Regions from separate parts of the Colwellia sp. 20A7 genome, predicted to be linked through region 2. Evidence: predicted binding sites of a transcription regulator. Region 2 holds the regulator's gene; each other region holds the start of a gene.

Region 1 (4,743 bases), 1.8 Mb from region 2:
GATAACTTAGATGAGCAAGCAAAAGGCTTAGATATTGTAACGGAAAAGCTTGATAAAGAACTTAACCTAGTAATGTCTAATAGTTTTGGCTTTGGCGGAACTAATGCAACGTTAGTGATGAAAAAATATAAATAATAGCCTTTAGCAAGGGGACTTAAATAAAGCCATATTAAGTATTTACTTATTATGGCTTTTTTATTGCTTGCCTCTGCAAGTGCAGTTACTCTATAACTTAGTTTTTGAACACTCCCGCTAAATAAATAAATGAAAAATTAATGAAAATATTCTTCGATGAAAATATGCCTTACGCTAAAGAGTTTTTTAACGATTTTTGTAAGGAAGGGGACTTGATACCTTTCTCTGGGCGAAACTTAACAGCAGAACAAATAATAGATGCTGATGTATTATTGGTTCGCTCAATCACTAAAGTTAATGAAGCGCTTTTAAAAAAGAATAAAAAGCTTAGCTTTGTTGGTACCGCAACTATTGGATTAGATCATATTGATCAAACCTACCTAGCTCAACGCAATATAGATTTTCATTCCGCACCTGGCTGCAATGCTATTTCTGTTGCGGAATATGTTATCAGTAGTTTGGTGGTGTTAGCGGAACGCTATTTATTAAATTTAAGCCAATTAACGGTTGGTATTGTTGGTGGTGGTAATACTGGAACACGGTTGAGTGAAAAGCTAACAGCGTTAGGTATTCCATATAAAATTTGTGACCCTTTACTTGAGCATAATAAAGAAGATACAAGAGAATTTTCATCGTTAGAAGAGGTGTTAGCGTGTGATGTTATTTCATTACATGTGCCCAAAATTACTGATGGTGATTATCCAACCTATCATTTATTAAATGAAGAACGCTTAGTTAAATTAAAAGACAATCAAATATTAATTAATGCTTGTCGTGGTGAAGTCATTGATAATCGTGCTTTATTAGCATTAAAACTACAAGGCCATGGATTAAGAGTTGTGCTGGATGTATGGGAAGGTGAGCCGGAAGTATTAACGCCACTTATTGAACATACAGAAATAGCGACAGCACATATTGCGGGTTATAGCTTAGAAGGAAAAGCAGGTGGAACAGAAATGCTTTATCAGGCATTATGTCGCCATATAGAAAAACGTCAGAATATTAGTCTTGAGCCAAAACGTAAATTAATTAATTTTTTACCTCCAGCAAATATTTCAGAAGTAAAATTAAATCAAGAATTTAATGAAGAATTGCTAAACCAACTGGTAAAAATGGTTTACGATGTAAGACGTGACGATGCTATTTTCCGTCAGCAATTATCAATTAAAGGTTTTGATAGCTTAAGAAAGAACTATCCGGTAAGACGGGAGTTTTCAGCAGTACAAGTTACATTGTCATCTAGTACCTCAAGTGATGTGCCACATCGCTTAGGTTTTAATAAAACATAAACTAGCATTAGTTTAGCTAAATTTAACGAAAAAAGAGAGAGGATCATGGCACAGAAATTTGATGTATGCATACTTGGCGCAACAGGGCTAGTTGGCAAAACCATTATGGAAATCTTAGAACAAAGAAACTTCCCAATTAATAAATTATACCCATTAGCAAGTGCTCGCTCTGCTGGAGAATTTATTGAATTTAATGGCGAAAGCATTGAAGTGCTTGATGCAGATAAGTTTGACTGGAGCTTAGCGCAAATAGGCTTTTTCTCTGCTGGTGGCGCAACGTCAGCAAAATTTGCCCCTTTAGCTGGTGATGCTGGCTGTATCGTTATTGATAACACCTCAGAATTTCGTTACGACGACGATATTCCATTAGTTGTACCAGAAGTAAATCCAGAAGCATTAGCTGAATATAGAAACCGTAACATCATTGCTAATCCTAACTGCTCAACTATTCAAATGTTAGTGGCGTTAAAGCCAATTCAGGATGCTGTAGGCATTGATAGAATTAACGTTTGTACTTACCAATCAGTTTCTGGTGGTGGTAAAGAGTCAATGGATGAGCTTGCAAAGCAAACGGCTGATTTATTACAAGGCAAGCCAGTTGAATCTAAAAATTTCTCTCGTCAAATTGCTTTCAATGTAATTCCTCAAATAGATGTATTTCTTGAAAATGGCTATACCAAAGAAGAAATGAAAATGGTTTGGGAAACGAAAAAAATATTTGGTGACGATAATGTTTTAGTTAACCCTACAGCAGTTCGTGTTCCGGTATTTTTTGGCCATGCTGAAGCATTGCACATTGAAACACGCAGCCAAATTTCTGTTGATGAAGTTAAAGCATTACTAAGTAATGCACCAGGTATTGTGTTATGTGAAAATGATGAAGATTTTCCTACACAAATTGGTGAAGCAAGTGGTCAAGATGATACTTATGTTGGTCGTGTGCGTGAAGATATCACCCATCCAAATGGTATTAACTTATGGATTGTTGCAGACAACATTCGTAAAGGCGCTGCCACCAATAGCGTTCAAATAGCTGAATTATTAGTGAAAGATTATTTAAGCTAGTAACGTATGATAGAAAAGTAGCAAGTTAAGCTTATTTATTATAGTTACTCGTTACTCTTCAGAAAATAAGAAACTCGCCGTTAACATTGTATAAAACATGTTAATCGCGAGTTTTTTGTTTTATATGACTAAAATATTGAGATATTTACGTTGAGTTTGCTATTATTCCTCATAACAATCTAATCGTTGTATTAAAGCTACACCTTTACTTTAAATGGAATGATTTTTGCTTATATTTTAAAGGTTAACTATATCGAAATATTGTCAAATAACTGACTGATAGCTAATTTTTTGAAAAACAATAACTAGGAAAACTTCGATGCCAAAATTATTACACCTGTGCCTACGGCAGGTTGTTCTTAGCATATCAATAGCTAGTATATTAAGCGCTAGCATTATCATTACTAGTGTATCCGTTATTGGTTTCCCTACTTTTGCTCAAGAAGCCTTATCAGAAAGACCTGGCGTTCGTATGTTAGGCCCCAAAGGCTCGGATGTTTTGCGTTTTGAGCGTTATGGCCCGATAAATAAAAGTGATACGCTATGGAATATAGCGTTAACCGTTCGACCTGATAATCGCTTAAGTGTTTATCAAGTGATGCAAGCCTTATATCAAGCTAATCCTAATGCCTTTGTTGATGGTAATCTTAACCTTTTAGTTAATGGTGAATATTTAAAAATACCCTCTTTTGAATATATGATGTTAGTCGATACTCGTGCGGCAAAGAAAAAATCTAGTGAAGACGAGCAAGCTTGGAAAAGTAACTCACCTAGAAAATCGACCTCAGCGTCAAAATTAGCCACTCAAAATGTTAATAAACAAGATTTAGACACAGTCAAAGTTGAGCTAAATGATCAATTAGAAAAAATAGATAATGAACAACAAGTACGTTTAGAAAATATTCAAAATGATATTTTGGATTCTATTGGTGGCTTACAGGCATTGTTAAAAGAGAACGAAGCTTTACGTCAACGTTTATCATCTTTTAATGATCAACTAGACACAATGCAAGCAGAGGTCGCTAAAAGTAAAGAAATTAAGCTACAAATGGATGATATGATTCAATTGCAGCAGGCGTTACTTGCAAAAGCACAAGCGAGAGAAGAAGAGTTACTGCTAGAAAAAGAACAAGCTAAATTAGATGATAATATATTTACTAGTCAATGGTTTGTAGTATTAATGGCGACATTACCGGCCATTTTAATCTTAATTGTGGCAGCGTTTATTCTTAAACGTAGGAAAAAAGAACCGGCGACTATAAAAGCTTCTCCAAAAGCTTCTTTAAAAGAAAAAACTAAACCTGAAAAGGTAACTGAAGAAGTTTCAGCACCTGAAGAATTATCACTAGATGATGAATTATCATTAGATGACGAATTATCATTAGATGACGAATTATCACTAGATGACGAATTATCACTAGATGATGAATTATTACTAGATGATGAATTGTCATCAGATGATAGTTCATCATTAGATGATGAACTATTACTAGATGACGATTTGTCTATAGATCTCCTCGAGGCTGATGAGAGTGATGTTATACATCTGGATGATGATGAATTAAATGATTTAGACGACTTAGATGATTTGGACGATTTAGATGACATCATACTTGACCAAGAAGTTGATGACTCAGCTTTACTTGAAGGCGGAGAATTAGATCAATCTGCTCTTGATTCTTTGTTGGAGACGAACGAAGACGATAAAGAAGACGCCCAAGAAGATGATGTCTTAGTAAATAATGAATTGGATCAAAGTGATTTAGATGATCTTTTAGGTGGACTTGCTCTTGAGTCAAATGATCTGGAAGAAGATGACTTAGTATTAGATAAAGAAACGTCAGTCACTTCTGAAGAAGCATCAGAGTCTGCAGTAACCGATCCAGACGATATTGATGCCTTGTTAGATTCGATTGGCGCGGATACTAGTGATGATATTGTTACAGAAGAGCCGTCAGAGTCTGAAGTAACGGATCCTGATGATATTGATGCCTTGTTAGATTCTATTGGTTCGGATACTAGTGATGATAGTGTTACAGAAGAGCCGTCAGAGTCTGAAGTAACGGATCCAGACGATATTGATGCCCTGTTAGATTCTATTGGTGTGGATACTAATGATGATGCTGTGACAGAAGAGGCATCAGAATCTGAAATAACCGATCCAGACGATATTGATGCCTTGTTAGATTCTATTGGTGTGGATACTAATGATGATGCTGTGACAGAAGAGGTATCAGAATCTGAAATAACCGAT
Region 2 (4,743 bases):
AGGAATTTAATATCAGCCATATTAAAGACAATTTAGGCATGAGCTTGTCCGGTGGGGAGAGAAGACGCGTAGAAATCGCCCGTGCTTTAGCTGCAGATCCACAATTCATATTGCTTGATGAACCTTTTGCAGGTGTAGACCCCATTTCAGTAGGTGACATTAAAAAAATAATTATTCATCTTAAAAAACGTGGTCTTGGTATTCTAATTACTGATCACAATGTTCGTGAAACGCTTGATGTATGTGAACATGCTTACATTGTTAGTCACGGCGAAATAATAGCAGAAGGCGATTCTAATCAAATTCTTGCTAATCAAAAGGTAAGAGATGTATACCTAGGCGAGCAATTCACGCTATAGTTAACACATATAATAAATACCTATACTATACTTACGCTAAGTGAGTAACTATAAATAATAATAACAGGAATTAAGACAACGTAGATGCGCCCAACTCTGCAACTCCGGATAGGACAACAACTAACCATGACGCCACAACTGCAACAAGCGATCAAGCTTTTGCAGTTATCAACGTTAGAGCTTCAACAAGAAATTCAAGAAGTACTTGAAAGTAATCCCCTGCTTGAAATTAATGATCAAGAAGCCTCAGATAACAATTCAGAGGACAGTGGAAATACACTTGAAGAAGCATTTTCAGCCACAATTGCTGAACAATCTACTAGTGATGGGAGTGAAGATTCATCCGCCTCTATTGATGAGATAAGCACTACTGAGGCGATGGAAAAAAATGACATTCCAGAAGAGCTGAATATTGATACAACTTGGGAAGAGAGTTACAGTGCTGGCACGTCAAATACAGGTGCAATTAGTAGCCCAAGTGAAGATTACACTTATCAAGGTGAAACAATCGATTCAATACAAGACCACCTTTTATGGCAAATGGAGTTAACACCTTTTTCAGAAACCGATCGCACTGTTGCTATCGCCATTATAGAAGCCGTTGATGAAGCTGGTTACCTTACGGTATCAAGTGATGAAATTTTAGAAAGTGTTGGTATAGAAGGGCTTGAACTTGATGAAGTTGAAGCAGTATTAAAACGTATTAATGTCTTTGACCCTGTTGGTGTTGCCGCTCGCTCAATTGCTGATTGTTTAATTATTCAATTAAATCAATTTGATCCTGAAACCCCCTACTTAAAAGAAAGTAAATTAATTATCAGTGAACATATTGACTTGCTCGGGAATCGTGACTATCGTCAATTAATGCGTAAAACACGCCTTAAGGAAGATCAATTACGCGAAGTGATGCGTTTAATACAAAGTTTAAACCCTCGTCCTGGTGACGTTGTTGTTAAAAGTGATGATCAATATGTTATCCCTGATGTTTCAGTAGAAAAGAAAAATGGTCGTTGGGTTGTGGAATTAAATCCTGATACTGCTCCTAAGTTATCAGTTAATCAGCAATATGCAGCCATGACAAAAACGACAAAGTCTTCGAGTAATGATGGCCAATTTATTCGAACAAACTTGCAAGAAGCTAAATGGTTTATTAAAAGTTTAGAATCGCGTAATGACACATTACTCAAAGTATCTAACTGCATTGTACAACGTCAACAAGGCTTTTTAGAGCATGGTGCAGAAGCTATGCGACCTATGGTTTTAAATGACATCGCTGAAGCTGTAGATATGCATGAATCAACTATATCTAGAGTGACAACACAAAAATACATGCATACGCCAAGAGGTATTTTTGAATTAAAATACTTTTTTTCAAGCCATGTTAGTACCGAAAATGGTGGTGAATGTTCATCAACAGCCATACGTTCATTAATTAAAAAACTCATTTTAGCCGAAACACCAGCTAAACCGCTTAGTGATAGCAAAATGGCAGATTTACTAGCACAGCAAGGAATTAACGTTGCAAGGCGCACTATAGCTAAGTATCGTGAGTCTTTATCTATACCACCGTCAAATCAACGAAAGAGTTTACTATAACCAGCGACTTTATTTTCTGAACTTAACTAGAGAAGGATATACTTATGCAAATTAACCTTACTGGCCACCATGTAGAAGTAACTTCATCATTACGTGATTGTGTTGACACAAAATTCGCTAAATTAGAGCGACATTTTGATCACATCAATAATGTTCACGTTGTACTTACAATTGAAAAGTTAGAGCAGAAAGCTGAAGCAACCATACATTTAAAAGGCAGTGAAATTCATGCTTCAGCAGCGAGTGCTGATATGTATACTTCGATAGATACTTTGGTAGATAAATTAGATCGCCAAGTACTTAAATACAAAGGCAAAATAACACAACATTAGCTTTATCAATTATAATTATGACACTACAAAATATATTAACACTGAACTGCACGCGATGTGCAGTTCCAGTTCAGAGTAAAAAACGTTTACTTGAACTAATTTGCCAACTTGCCGCCAATGAACTAATCGACTCTAACCCAACCGATTTGTTAGATAGCTTAATGAATCGAGAAAAAATGGGCAGTACGGGTATTGGCAATGGTATCGCTATCCCTCATGGCAGACTAAACAATACAGACAAAGCCATCGCTGTATTTTTAACTACTGAACAAGCCATCGATTTTGACGCAATTGACAATAGACCTGTTGATATATTCATTTGTCTATTTGTACCAGAGGGTAATACACAAGCGCATTTAGAAACATTACAGAGTATCGCCAAGTTATTTAGTGATCGTAAAACAGCTAAAAAAGTGCGTAAATGTACAAACCAACAAGAAATGTTTGATCTTATTCAACAAACGGCTTAAAAAATAAGTTGGAATACATTCCTGCACAGTCAAATTTAATAACCCTCTTATTCACGCGGAACTTGAAAATATGAAGCTTATCATTGTTAGTGGCCGTTCTGGCTCAGGTAAATCGGTTGCGTTAAGGGTATTAGAAGATTTAGGTTATTATTGCGTTGATAATATCCCTGTTAATTTACTCCCGGCATTAACACATACTGTAATTAATGATTATGATAATGTCGCGGTAAGTTTAGATGTTCGTAATCTGCCTAATAACCCTAAAGATATTGTTGAAATCATTGAATATTTACCCGATGCGGTTGATGTAACAACATTATTTTTAGATGCCGACGATAATGATTTAATTCGTCGCTTTAGTGAAACAAGACGCTTACACCCACTAATCAAAGAAAATATACCTTTAGACCAAGCAATATCACTAGAGAAGAAGCTGTTAGCGCCTATTTCTACCAATGCAGATTTATATATTAATACCAGTCAATTAACGCCACACCAATTAGCTGACTTAGTTCGAGAACGAATTCTTGGGAAAAAAACAGGAAATATGGTACTCGTAGTCGAATCTTTTGGTTTTAAACATGGCATTCCTACTGATGCTGATTATGTCTTCGATGCACGTTTTCTCCCTAATCCTCATTGGGAAAAAGAATTAAAGCCCTTTACCGGTTTAGAGCAACCAGTCAAAGACTTTCTTTCTAGCCAACCTATTGTGACAAAGTTTATTTGGCAAATTAATAGTTTTATGATGACTTGGCTCCCGCATCTAGAACGTAATAATCGTAGTTATGTTACGATTGCGATTGGTTGTACTGGTGGCAAACATCGCTCTGTTTATATTGCTGATTTACTAGCAAAAAACTTTAGTAAAGAACAAAAAAATGTACAAACTCACCACAGAGACATTAAAAAAACCAAAGAGTAAAGCTTATTATGTCTATTCAAAAGCATAACAATGACGATCTCACTCTAAGTAAAGAGTTAACTATAATTAACAAGCTTGGCTTACATGCGAGGGCTGCAAGTAAATTAGCAGTACTGTGCCAAAAGTTTTCAGCCCAAATAACGCTATCACTTGAAGAAAAAGAAGCAGACGCTAATAGTATAATGGCCATTATGCTATTAGCTGGTGGACAAGGAAAAAGAGTAACAGTCACTGCACAAGGAACCGATGCACCAGCAGCATTAGAAGCAATAAGTCAGCTTATTGAAGATAAGTTTGATGAAGATGAATAAATAACCTGAACTCGACTTAATAAATGCTCCTCAAATAGCTGTTTTTCCTGACTTCATAATTAAATTTATTTGTAATAGACTAGCTATTGACCCGAAATTTTCCTTACTTCTTTCTGCTCTAAAGTAGAAGCACTATCAAGCTAGAGTATAGCAAAAGTAATATTTTAATAATCTCAATTAATTAAGAATATCTTAAACCAAATTCAGGTTAAATAAGTAAAAAAGCTGAAAGAAGCACTAAGTTACGATAAACTTAGCCACAATCAAAAATATTAAGTCTATTAAACACCCCTTCTCAAGTGTTTAATAGCGTTGGTATTTATCATTCCCTACGTTCAAGTAAGATATCTATGCCTGACCTAATAGAACAAGAATACATTCAAGAAAGACTACACCAAATCAATGAAGCACTTGATAGCGGTATGTTTGTCTATGTAAGAAAATTATTACAAGACATGTCTGCTTATGATCTAGCGCTATTCCTTGAGTCATCTCCTGCTAAAAGTAGAGCCGTGTTATGGCAACTTATCGATGCTGAGCACCATGGTGAAGTACTTGAAGAACTAAATGAAGAAGTACGAAAAGGTATTTTACAAAGCATGCGGCCTGAAAAATTGGCTGCTGTTGCGGAAGGCATGGATGTTGATGATTTAGCCGAAGTATTACGTACCCTACCAGATACAGTTTATAGAAAAGTTCTTGATTCTATGGACTCACAAGATAGAGCACGCGTCGAGACCGCCTTATCTT
Region 3 (4,743 bases), 470 kb from region 2:
TAACCTCTGGTAATTTACATGAACAAATTGAGGTTAAAAACTCACGCTCTGGTCGGATTATTAAGCCTCGAATTAGTGCTGTTAATCAGGTTACTATTAACCTATAATTTTTTAAGATCTAATCTTTAAAATCGGAAATTATTTTACGCTAAAATTTTTAGTATATTTTATTTAAGTTATCTTACTTTTTGCCGATATAAAGTTAATGAATAAACTTTAGAAGAACTTTTTACCGTAGGGTAATATTATGACTATAAATATCAACAACTTGAACAATCAAGCACAGATAAACCAAAATAAACAAGCCCAAACTAAACAAGGCTCAGCTCAGACAACAGTAGATAGTGCGCAACCTAAACATGTTGCTCGCGACTCTGTTTCTTTGACCCCACAAGCTCAACAGTTTAAAGAACTACAAAAAAAATCTGCTGATGCTCCTGTGATTAATCAGGAAAAAGTTGAAGAATTGAAAAAAACAATTGCTGCTGGTGAGTATAAAATAGATCCTCAAAAGCTTGCTGCTAGCATGGCCAAGTTTGAGTTTACTTTATAATTTGATCTAACGGTGGGACTGGGTGATAATCACCCTTTGCTATAATAAAAGGTGCATTGATGTCAGCTTCCCCTCAATCCATAGAGTTAATATCTCTACAATTTGCTCAATTACAAGAACTCGAGCAAATCATTAGTAACGAAAAGCTTATTTTACAGCAACACCAACCTGACGCATTATTAAAAATTAGTGAACAAAAAAACCTATTACTCATTGCAATTCAAGATTTAGATAAAAAAATCAGCTTTAATCAGGCATTTTCAATAGATAAGAAAGCGGGTTTTCTTGATGAAAAACTCACTGAAATCGAAGACTTATTACACCTTTGCCAACAAAAAAATAAAATAAATGGTCAAATAATAGCGCAATCTCAACTCGCTGTTGAGCGTATGAAAACAACGTTATTAGAGAGTAATAATAAGTCATCAATGACTTATGACAGTAAAGGCAAAAAATCTGGTGGGTTAAGCAGCATAAATATGAAAGCTTAGGTAACACTTAAATTCAGGATTTAAATTTCGATTCAATTAAATTGTCACTCGACCTCAACTCAAATTAACGTCACCCTTTTTTAACTTAAACCAAACAAGCTTATGATACCAATCTCACTAGCTATGTGATCATTTCTACTTGCTAAAATCACCAACTACATCGTTATTTATTTAATAATTAGAACAACTAGTTATTGAAATAAATGCCTTGTATTTGGCAATTATTTCTACGTATAAAATTGTTCACTTAATTAAGAAACTGGTATGAAAAACTTGTTTGGAATTAATTATTTCCTCTACAATTAAAAGTATTGTACCTTTTTAATTTCTTTTCGCTGTAGATTTGCTTGGTATATTTCATATACGTCTTTGAAGTCGAGTTGTAATTCAGTTGTGTAAGTGTCTCCTACAGGGTAACTTTTTACTACTCTAGCACCTCTGATTAACCCTTTTACTGATGAAACTAATTGCTGATTTTCAATTAGCATATCGGCTATTGTGGTTGAACTGCTAACTTGTTGACCATAAACCTGCTCTGCCAACTCTGAATAAGCGGCAATTTTCGACGCTTTAATGGCCATTAGCATCCGCTGAGTTTTATGCTCTGATTTCTGCAAACTTATTGGCGCATATCCAATACCATGAATAATAGGAAACACTTGTGGTTCAACAACCTCCCACTGTACATGTTTGTCATACATACTGGTACAAGAGGCAACCAGAAATAAACTTACAACAACAGTGATTGTTTTAAAGTGTGCATTTTTCATCATTTCACCTACTTAATTACTGTTGAATTGCAACAGCGCGCTGCTCTTCAATTAATTTTTCGTTACTGCGTATTATCATACCGTCTTTCATTATCACATGTTCACCGTTATTTCTTTCCTCTCCTACTACCCATTTAGGAATAAAAGATTGTGCTGTAGCAACAACAACATGAGATTTAATGCCGATCATGCGCGCATTAATGATAATTCCTTCTTCTTGCTCCATCATAGTTCCGGCGACTACGTAGTCAATAATCTGACGTTCAGGAAGATCTTTCCAATCACGGCTAAAAATATAGTCACCTGCTTGTGTAACACGAATATGCCCCGTAGTTTTAAAATCAATCACCACCAAACCATGGCTCTGTAATTCATGTACAAAGCTTTCTGCTATTTGATTTCCTAGCCAATGCGTTGACTCAAGATCTTCTAAGTTCACAAACGATGCAACCGCCACAGGTGTTTTGTTGTTAACAAAACTACTGTTTGCTAGCATTTGATAGGCTAAACCTTTCACTAAGTCATTAATGGCATGCTTAGGTAAATTATAGCTATCTATCTCACTTTTATCTGTTTGCTTTATTTTATAAAAGCTATCTTCTTCAACTGTATTACTACAAGATAAAAGAGTTGGCAGAAGTAATGGTATAAGCCATTTTTTCATAGTGCATCCCTTAATAATTCAACGTTTGTGCTACATTACACGAGCCTAAGCAATGAATTTTTTATGTATTTGGTTATTTATTGCTATAAAACAATGCACATTTCAAGCCAATTAGGTTTCAAGCATAAGCTTGGTTAAAATAAACAGGCACACATTGTGCATGAGCCCTATAGTAAAATTCCTTGTAAATTGTACTATGCCTAAAACAGGCTTTTCGTTTTCATGAGAGAGTATATGTATTCTATATCTAAAAAAATCATTTTATCTATCAGCTTAATGTTAACTAGCGCCATTGTTAATGCGCAATGGTATGAGGCTCAAGGCTATGCATCAACAGCTAAAGACTCGGTTGAAGTAGCACGAACTAAGGCAATGGAAAACGCTTTAAAAAAAGCATTACTTGTCGCTGGTGCCAGTGTTTCAAGCATTCAACAAGTGGTGAATGGTTTGCTCACTCAAGATCAAATAAGTATTCGTGCTAGTGGCAGTGTTAATTCAATTGAATTAATAGAAGAGCTTCATAGCAACGATATGATTAGCGTTACTATACGTGCCGATATTTTTCCTCAAGAAAAAAAATGTTTCTCGTTAGATTACAAAAAATCAATTTTGATCACCAAAAGCCACTTACTTCAAAGAGAACACGCAAACCTTGGCAAAATATATCAAATTGATTCCGCTATGATCAAACAGCTAAATAAAAAACTTAAAAATCAAAGTAGCTATAGCGGGGGTAAATTATTACTTAAAAGCTCAACAGAATTCTCGCGTTTAAATAATAGTTTTAATGAAGAAAAAATAAAACAACTAACAATCTCTCTAGCCGAAAATACCGACAGCCAATATGTTCTTTTTAGTGAGATTAACGATATGTCTTTGCAAGAGCAAAGAACAAATTCATTGAAAGTATGGCAACAACCGACCTACCCTCGAAATTTCGATTTTACCCTTTATTTATACAATGGTTTTAGTGGCGAACAAATATGGCAAGGTAATTACCAAGACTCTGCGGTTTGGGATTTCAATAAAAGAAGAAGTATTGATGTACACGCCACCACCTTTTGGCAGAGCGATTACGGTAATATGATTGATGCTTTACTTAGCCGAACAATAAACGATATTGACGAAAGTGTTATGTGTGAGCCGAATGAAGGAAAAATAATACAAGTCCAAGGCAACCAAATTACAATAAATTTAGGTAAAAGTCATGGCGTGAAAGTTGGTGATGAGTTCACGTTACTCCATAGTAGCACTTTCGTTAGTCAACAAGGAAAAAGCTATGCGGGTTACAATATTAGCCCACACAAAGTTAAAGTAACCAAGCTAACATCACAAAGCGCAACAGCAAAAACGTTGAATAATGACTTATTAGATAATATTCAAATAAATGATGTAGCAGTACGATATTAAAAAAAAGTATATAAAGCAAAGGTAAAGCTTAACTTTATGCTCATAAAGCAATAGAATATGCAGCATAAAGTAGCGTAATCAATTTACCACTTCAAAACGCCTTTGTAGCTCAGTTGGATAGAGCAAGCGCCTCCTAAGCGCTAGGTCGGAAGTTCGAATCTTCTCAAAGGCGCCATAAAAATCAATAATTTAAAAAACACACCTACGACGAAAAAACGAATAAACTATTTATTCTATAAAAGGGGTAGTATTTAACCACAACACTTTTTATATTTTTTGCCACTACCACACGAACATGGATCGTTACGGTTAGGTGTTTTTTCGAACGTAGTCGTCTTCGGTGTATTTAATACTGCATCAAGCTCGCTAATATTCTCATCAACTGAACTATCAACACTAATATCAGCATAAAATTCATTTTCAGTAACAATAGCGCCAACTTCTGTTTTTCTTGTTTCACTGCCAACAACTAGCGTTAGTGGATTTTTTTCTGTCCCTAGCTTAGCATTGCGCTCATTTTTAAACCCTGTTTTTACATGGTTTTCTCTGGTGTGGATTCGACCTTTATAATATAAATTGTGCACAATATCTCCGCTATTTTAATTCTGTATTTAATACGTTCATTTTATCGCGGCAGTATAACGTAACGCGGTAAATAGTCGACTATTGAATTAATATATAAGCCTTCTTATTAATTGGTTTATATTTGAATTACAGTAAATATAGCACTACAGTTAATAAAAGCTAGTATAGATAAATGCACCAAGGAGCCATAATATTAATGGATATTGAACACGGAGAAGTGATAATTACTGTTGATAAAAACATTATTATAGTGAAGCTAGAAGGCGCTTT
Region 4 (4,743 bases), 1.7 Mb from region 2:
GAAAGATATTAAGTCTTTCTACATGCGCTTAAATGATGATGGTAAAACAGTTGCTGCAATGGATATTTTAGCACCTGGTATTGGTGAAATTATTGGTGGTAGCCAACGTGAAGAACGTCTTGATGTATTAGATAGTCGTTTAGAAGAGATGGGCTTAGATATTGCCGATTATAGTTGGTATCGTGATCTTCGTCGTTACGGGACTGTACCACATTCAGGTTTTGGCTTAGGTTTTGAACGCTTAGTTGCTTATGCTACTGGTATGCAAAACGTACGTGACGTTATTCCGTTCCCAAGAACACCGAATAACGCTTCGTTCTAGTAGCTATTTATAATGTAGGTTGGAATTTATTCCGACTATTTATTTCGACATCTTGTTAAACAAGAGTCATGTCGTATTAAAGTACAACCTACATTTATTTCCAATAAGTTACTTTTTCTTCAAAACTCTTACTGGCTTTTAGTCCTTGTTCTTTACAAGGTGTTCCAATATATAAAAACCCTACAATTTCATCTTCTTTATTAACACCTAAGCCCTGCTTTACTTGTTCATTAGACGCTAATTCACCTGTACGCCATATTGCCCCAAAACCTAAAGTATAAGCCGCCATTTGCATTGCATGAGCACAACAACCCACAGTTATTAATTGCTCTTTAGTCGGCACTTTTTCATGTTGTGTAAACTCAGAGCTAATGACAATTATCATTGGCGCTCTAAATGGCATTTTTGCAACTTTTTCAAGATTAGCTGTTTGCTGGTTACTGCTAGCAACGAATAAGTCGCTTAAACGCTGTAATCCATCATCGGTTATTACCGTAAAGTGCCACGGTTTCAAGCAAGCATGATCAGGAACACGCATACCTGCGGCTAAAATCTGTTCTAACGCTTGTGTGTCTGGTGCAGGTGAAGTAACTAAAGAGTTAGATTGACGCTGTAAAAGTAATTCAATGCCTTTCATAAATAGAATATATAAGTTGGTGAACGATGGCTAAGTGTATAACGATGATTTCTTTTACGCACGACTTTCTTCAATATAATAAATCATTTAATCTTTGTGTTATTCCTTGACTTAACACGTAAGCAACAGCACTATAATTTACATATTAAGTTTAAGCCATTTGTCATTTAATAGTTTACTTAATTTTATTCGAAGCGCTTTGCAATAGTGAGATCCTGAATCAAGTTCAGGATGACGTGTTAATACATGATGACGATTTACTAGTCGTCATTCCGTAGCTTACTTAATACGGAATCTTATTGAAGCACTTTGTAATAGCGAGATTCTGAATCAAGTTAAGAATGACGGTTTAATACCTAATAAATGTATTTTTAAAATTACATAAGCAATTACCATAATGAACGTTTTTCTTACAAAGCAGGCCTTGGTGCTCAGTCAAAACTTAATTTTGCTAACGCGATGTTGGCAAAGTCAGGCTATTCGACTGTGGCCAATTTATGCGGAGCGTTCAAGTTAACAAAAAATATTTTAATTAGTTAACCATAATATTAAGCCGCAGAGATTATCTTTTGCGGCTTTTTTATACATAAGCTTTTATTGTTAAAAATAAAATATTCCGTAAGAGACACTGTATTCATACCAGTTTCATTAATTAGGTGAACAATTTTATACGTAGAAAAAATTGACAAATATAAGGCATTTATTTCAATAACTAGTTGTTCTAATTATTAAATAAATAACGATGTAGTTGGTGATTTTAGCAAGTAGAAATGATCACATAGCTAGTGAGATTGGTATCAACAATAAAGAATAAAGAATAAAAAGGAGCGTAAAATGCAAGTGTCTATTGCCTATATGATAGTTTTGTTAATCTGGTCTACTACACCATTAGCTATCGTTTGGAGTAGTGAAACAATTAACCCAACTATGGCTGTTTTACTACGTATGCTTATTGCCGTAGTGTTAGGTGGCCTTATTATAGTTGCCAGAAAAATAGACTTTCCTTGGCACCCAAAAGCGATCCGTTTATATACTTTCTCTGCGTTAGGAATATTTGGAGGCATGTCATTTTCATACCTTGCTGCTGGGTATTTATCTTCTGGGGTTTTATCGTTAGTTTTTGGCCTTGCCCCTGCTTTTTCTGCTATTTTGGCTCGAAGAATACTCGCTGAACCTAAAATATCAATATTAAGAAAGTTATCTATGACCCTTTCTTTTGCCGGATTAGGTTTAGTCTGCGCCAACAATCTATCATTAAGTTCTGACAGTATTTATGGTTTTATATTTGTTTTAATCGCCGTATTTTTATTTAGCTTAAGCAGCGTGTTAGTAAAAAGTGTGTCATTAGCTATTCATCCTATGGCAACAACCGTTGGCGCATTAGCTTTATCTATGCCTTTATTTCTTATTAATTGGTTAATACTTGATGGCAGCCTCGATACTAGCCACTGGGAGCCAAGATCAATATGGGCAACTTTATATTTAGGTATATTCGGTTCATTAATTGGTTTTGTTGCTTACTTTTTTGTATTACAAAGATTAACGGCAAGTACCGTTGCTTTAATTACGTTAATTACACCCGTTATCGCCTTAAGTTTAGGCGCGGTGTTAAATGATGAAGTTATTCATAGCCAATTAGTTTTTGGTGCACTATTGGTTATATCTGGATTGGCTATGTATCATTGGGGTGAGATTTTCGTTGTTAAATATCAACAAAAAAAACTTGTACTGAGAAATAATATAACTGATCAAGATTAAAAAATACGTGTAATGAATAAAAATAGCTGATTATAACTACCCCCCTTTTACTAGTGACCATTATTTAAAGTTTTGGTCAGTTGGCAAAGGAGCGTTAATATCAATTCCTGACATATAAGTTATTCTAGATCCTTCAGGGGGTTCATTTATATCGTTTTCATCGCGATCAAACCAGTTGAATTGATTAACGACAGGTACATTCGCGTTAATAGGTTTGCTAGCGCTGAAAAACTTGGGTAACTTAATATTTGAAATTTTCATAATCATGATGTCCCTGTTTGTGGTTACTTGATTAAAGCCGCGCCAATTTAGACGCGGGTTAAACTGTTAAATAGAGTTTAGTTACTTGCTACTAGGTCTTTTACTACAATTTTATTGACGACATTAGTAACATCATTCGTATTCATCGCTATGGCAACGGCAAGATCACGCTCTGATTCAGACGCTACGTTACCTTCAAGTGTCACAACTCCGTTCTCTACTTCAACTTCTATGTCTAATCCACTGATCTGTGACTCAAACAACAATCTTGTCTTTACCACTGTTTCCACCTTAGAATCCTTGAGATTTTTCATGATCTCAACATCTTTTCCTTGTGAATTATTGTCATCATCAATAACAGACAACATATTATTTACTTTGGTTACACCTTCAAGAGAAGCTACAAGCTCTTCTGCTAAAGCTTTGTCGACAGAGTTTTTAACTTTACCTGTTAGAATAACCGTACCGTTTTTAACGTCGGTATTAATATCGAAAGAATTTAAATTGCCGTTAAAAAGAAGTGTTGATTCAGCTTTACCATCAATCCATGCGTCTTTAGCGTTATCTTTCCATGTATTTTCTGCGCTAACATTTAAAGAAGCCGTACTAATAGCAGTAGCGATAATAATTGAAAGGGTTGTATTTTTCATATTTGTTCTCCTGTTAAAAGTTCACTAATATTAATGCCAGTTTAATGCCAACACTTAGGCTGTTGAAATATAAGTAAATTAATTACAGGATAAAGAATAAACAAATAAAACAGTGTAACTATTACCTATGAACTGGTAATAGTTACACTTAGTGAATGGTAAATCAGGTAGTAGATAGATTCAGGCAGAAATATTACGCTAAATGATAATAATGCTTGTATTTAATAGTGAAAACACTTGAAATACGTGAATATAAACAATAAAGCTCTGAAATTAAAAGAGTAAGACAAATATAATGAGCTTATACTAGTCTTAAATAAATTTAAGGAGTTAATGTGTTAAGAGTATTATTGGTAGATGATGATACAGAATTTACTGAAATAGCCTGTCAAATAATTGAATTTTTAGGCCATGATATTAGTATAGCTAGTTGTCTGGAAGAAGCCTATGAATGGCTAGAAAACAATACGTTTGATCACATTCTTTTAGATTTCATGCTTCCTGATGGTAGCGGCTTACACCTAATAGATCACGTCAAAAAATCAAACCACACACCTTACATTACACTAATTACCGGGCACCCTTTAGTTAAAGGCTTACTAGCTGGATTATGTGGCCCCAAAGTTAACTATATTGCTAAGCCGTTACAACGCGAAGATTTAGAGCAAGCATTAACGCGACAGTCAAAGCCAGCTAGCGAAACAAAGCAGAACAGCACACTACCTAAAAAACATTTTGATTGCCTTATTGGTGAATCAGCCGTGATGCAAGAAATGTATACAATGATATCTCGTATTGCGCTAACAAAGGCGAATGTGATGTTATTAGGTGAAAGTGGCGTAGGTAAAGAGTTAGTGGCGCAAGCTATTCATAGCGCAAGTAATTTAACAACAGATAACGACACTGAGTTAGTTGCAACTAACTGTGGCGCATTAGCAAAAGACTTAATCGCTAGTGAACTATTTGGGCATGAAAAAGGCGCATTTACTGGCGCAATTACAAAAAAAGATGGCGTATTCTTGCGTGCAGGTAACGGCACATTATTTCTAGACGAAATAACTGAAATGCCCATTGATATGCAACCCAACTTATTACGAGTACTCGAAAGTAATAAG

Evidence for each region. Region 2 encodes sigma-54, which starts transcription at its own class of promoters, with help from an activator protein. Its sites were predicted from a motif close to GTTGGCACGNNNNTNGNNT; they were not measured.
Region 1: GQS55_RS14455 (FimV/HubP family polar landmark protein) is a predicted target of sigma-54. The motif match lies at 2,703-2,721, and genes of this name have one in related genera.
Region 3: GQS55_RS04325 (FlgO family outer membrane protein) is a predicted target of sigma-54. The motif match lies at 2,572-2,590, and genes of this name have one in related genera.
Region 4: GQS55_RS09800 (BON domain-containing protein) is a predicted target of sigma-54. The motif match lies at 3,662-3,680, and genes of this name have one in related genera.

The regions. Positions count from the first base shown of each region.
Region 1 covers NZ_CP047130.1:3,346,229-3,350,971, reverse strand. The annotation lists gene fabB (beta-ketoacyl-ACP synthase I) at 1-135, shown strand, start outside; gene GQS55_RS14465 (4-phosphoerythronate dehydrogenase) at 276-1,424, shown strand; gene GQS55_RS14460 (aspartate-semialdehyde dehydrogenase) at 1,470-2,489, shown strand; gene GQS55_RS14455 (FimV/HubP family polar landmark protein) at 2,809-4,743, shown strand, end outside.
Region 2 covers NZ_CP047130.1:527,048-531,790, reverse strand. The annotation lists gene lptB (LPS export ABC transporter ATP-binding protein) at 1-359, shown strand, start outside; gene GQS55_RS02265 (RNA polymerase factor sigma-54) at 444-1,955, shown strand; gene hpf (ribosome hibernation promoting factor) at 2,000-2,287, shown strand; gene ptsN (PTS IIA-like nitrogen regulatory protein PtsN) at 2,305-2,757, shown strand; gene rapZ (RNase adapter RapZ) at 2,828-3,682, shown strand; gene GQS55_RS02245 (HPr family phosphocarrier protein) at 3,691-3,993, shown strand; gene mgtE (magnesium transporter) at 4,344-4,743, shown strand, end outside.
Region 3 covers NZ_CP047130.1:996,337-1,001,079, reverse strand. The annotation lists gene flgA (flagellar basal body P-ring formation chaperone FlgA) at 1-107, shown strand, start outside; gene flgM (flagellar biosynthesis anti-sigma factor FlgM) at 248-553, shown strand; gene flgN (flagellar export chaperone FlgN) at 613-1,044, shown strand; gene GQS55_RS04330 (LPP20 family lipoprotein) at 1,347-1,814, opposite strand; gene GQS55_RS04325 (FlgO family outer membrane protein) at 1,831-2,478, opposite strand; gene GQS55_RS04320 (flagella assembly protein FlgT) at 2,713-3,888, shown strand; tRNA gene GQS55_RS04315 (tRNA-Arg) at 3,987-4,063, shown strand; gene GQS55_RS04310 (PBPRA1643 family SWIM/SEC-C metal-binding motif protein) at 4,140-4,472, opposite strand; gene GQS55_RS04305 (hypothetical protein) at 4,670-4,743, shown strand, end outside.
Region 4 covers NZ_CP047130.1:2,269,391-2,274,133, reverse strand. The annotation lists gene asnS (asparagine--tRNA ligase) at 1-322, shown strand, start outside; gene GQS55_RS09815 (NAD(P)H nitroreductase) at 417-959, opposite strand; gene GQS55_RS09810 (DMT family transporter) at 1,794-2,717, shown strand; gene GQS55_RS09805 (hypothetical protein) at 2,778-2,978, opposite strand; gene GQS55_RS09800 (BON domain-containing protein) at 3,056-3,628, opposite strand; gene GQS55_RS09795 (sigma-54-dependent transcriptional regulator) at 3,964-4,743, shown strand, end outside.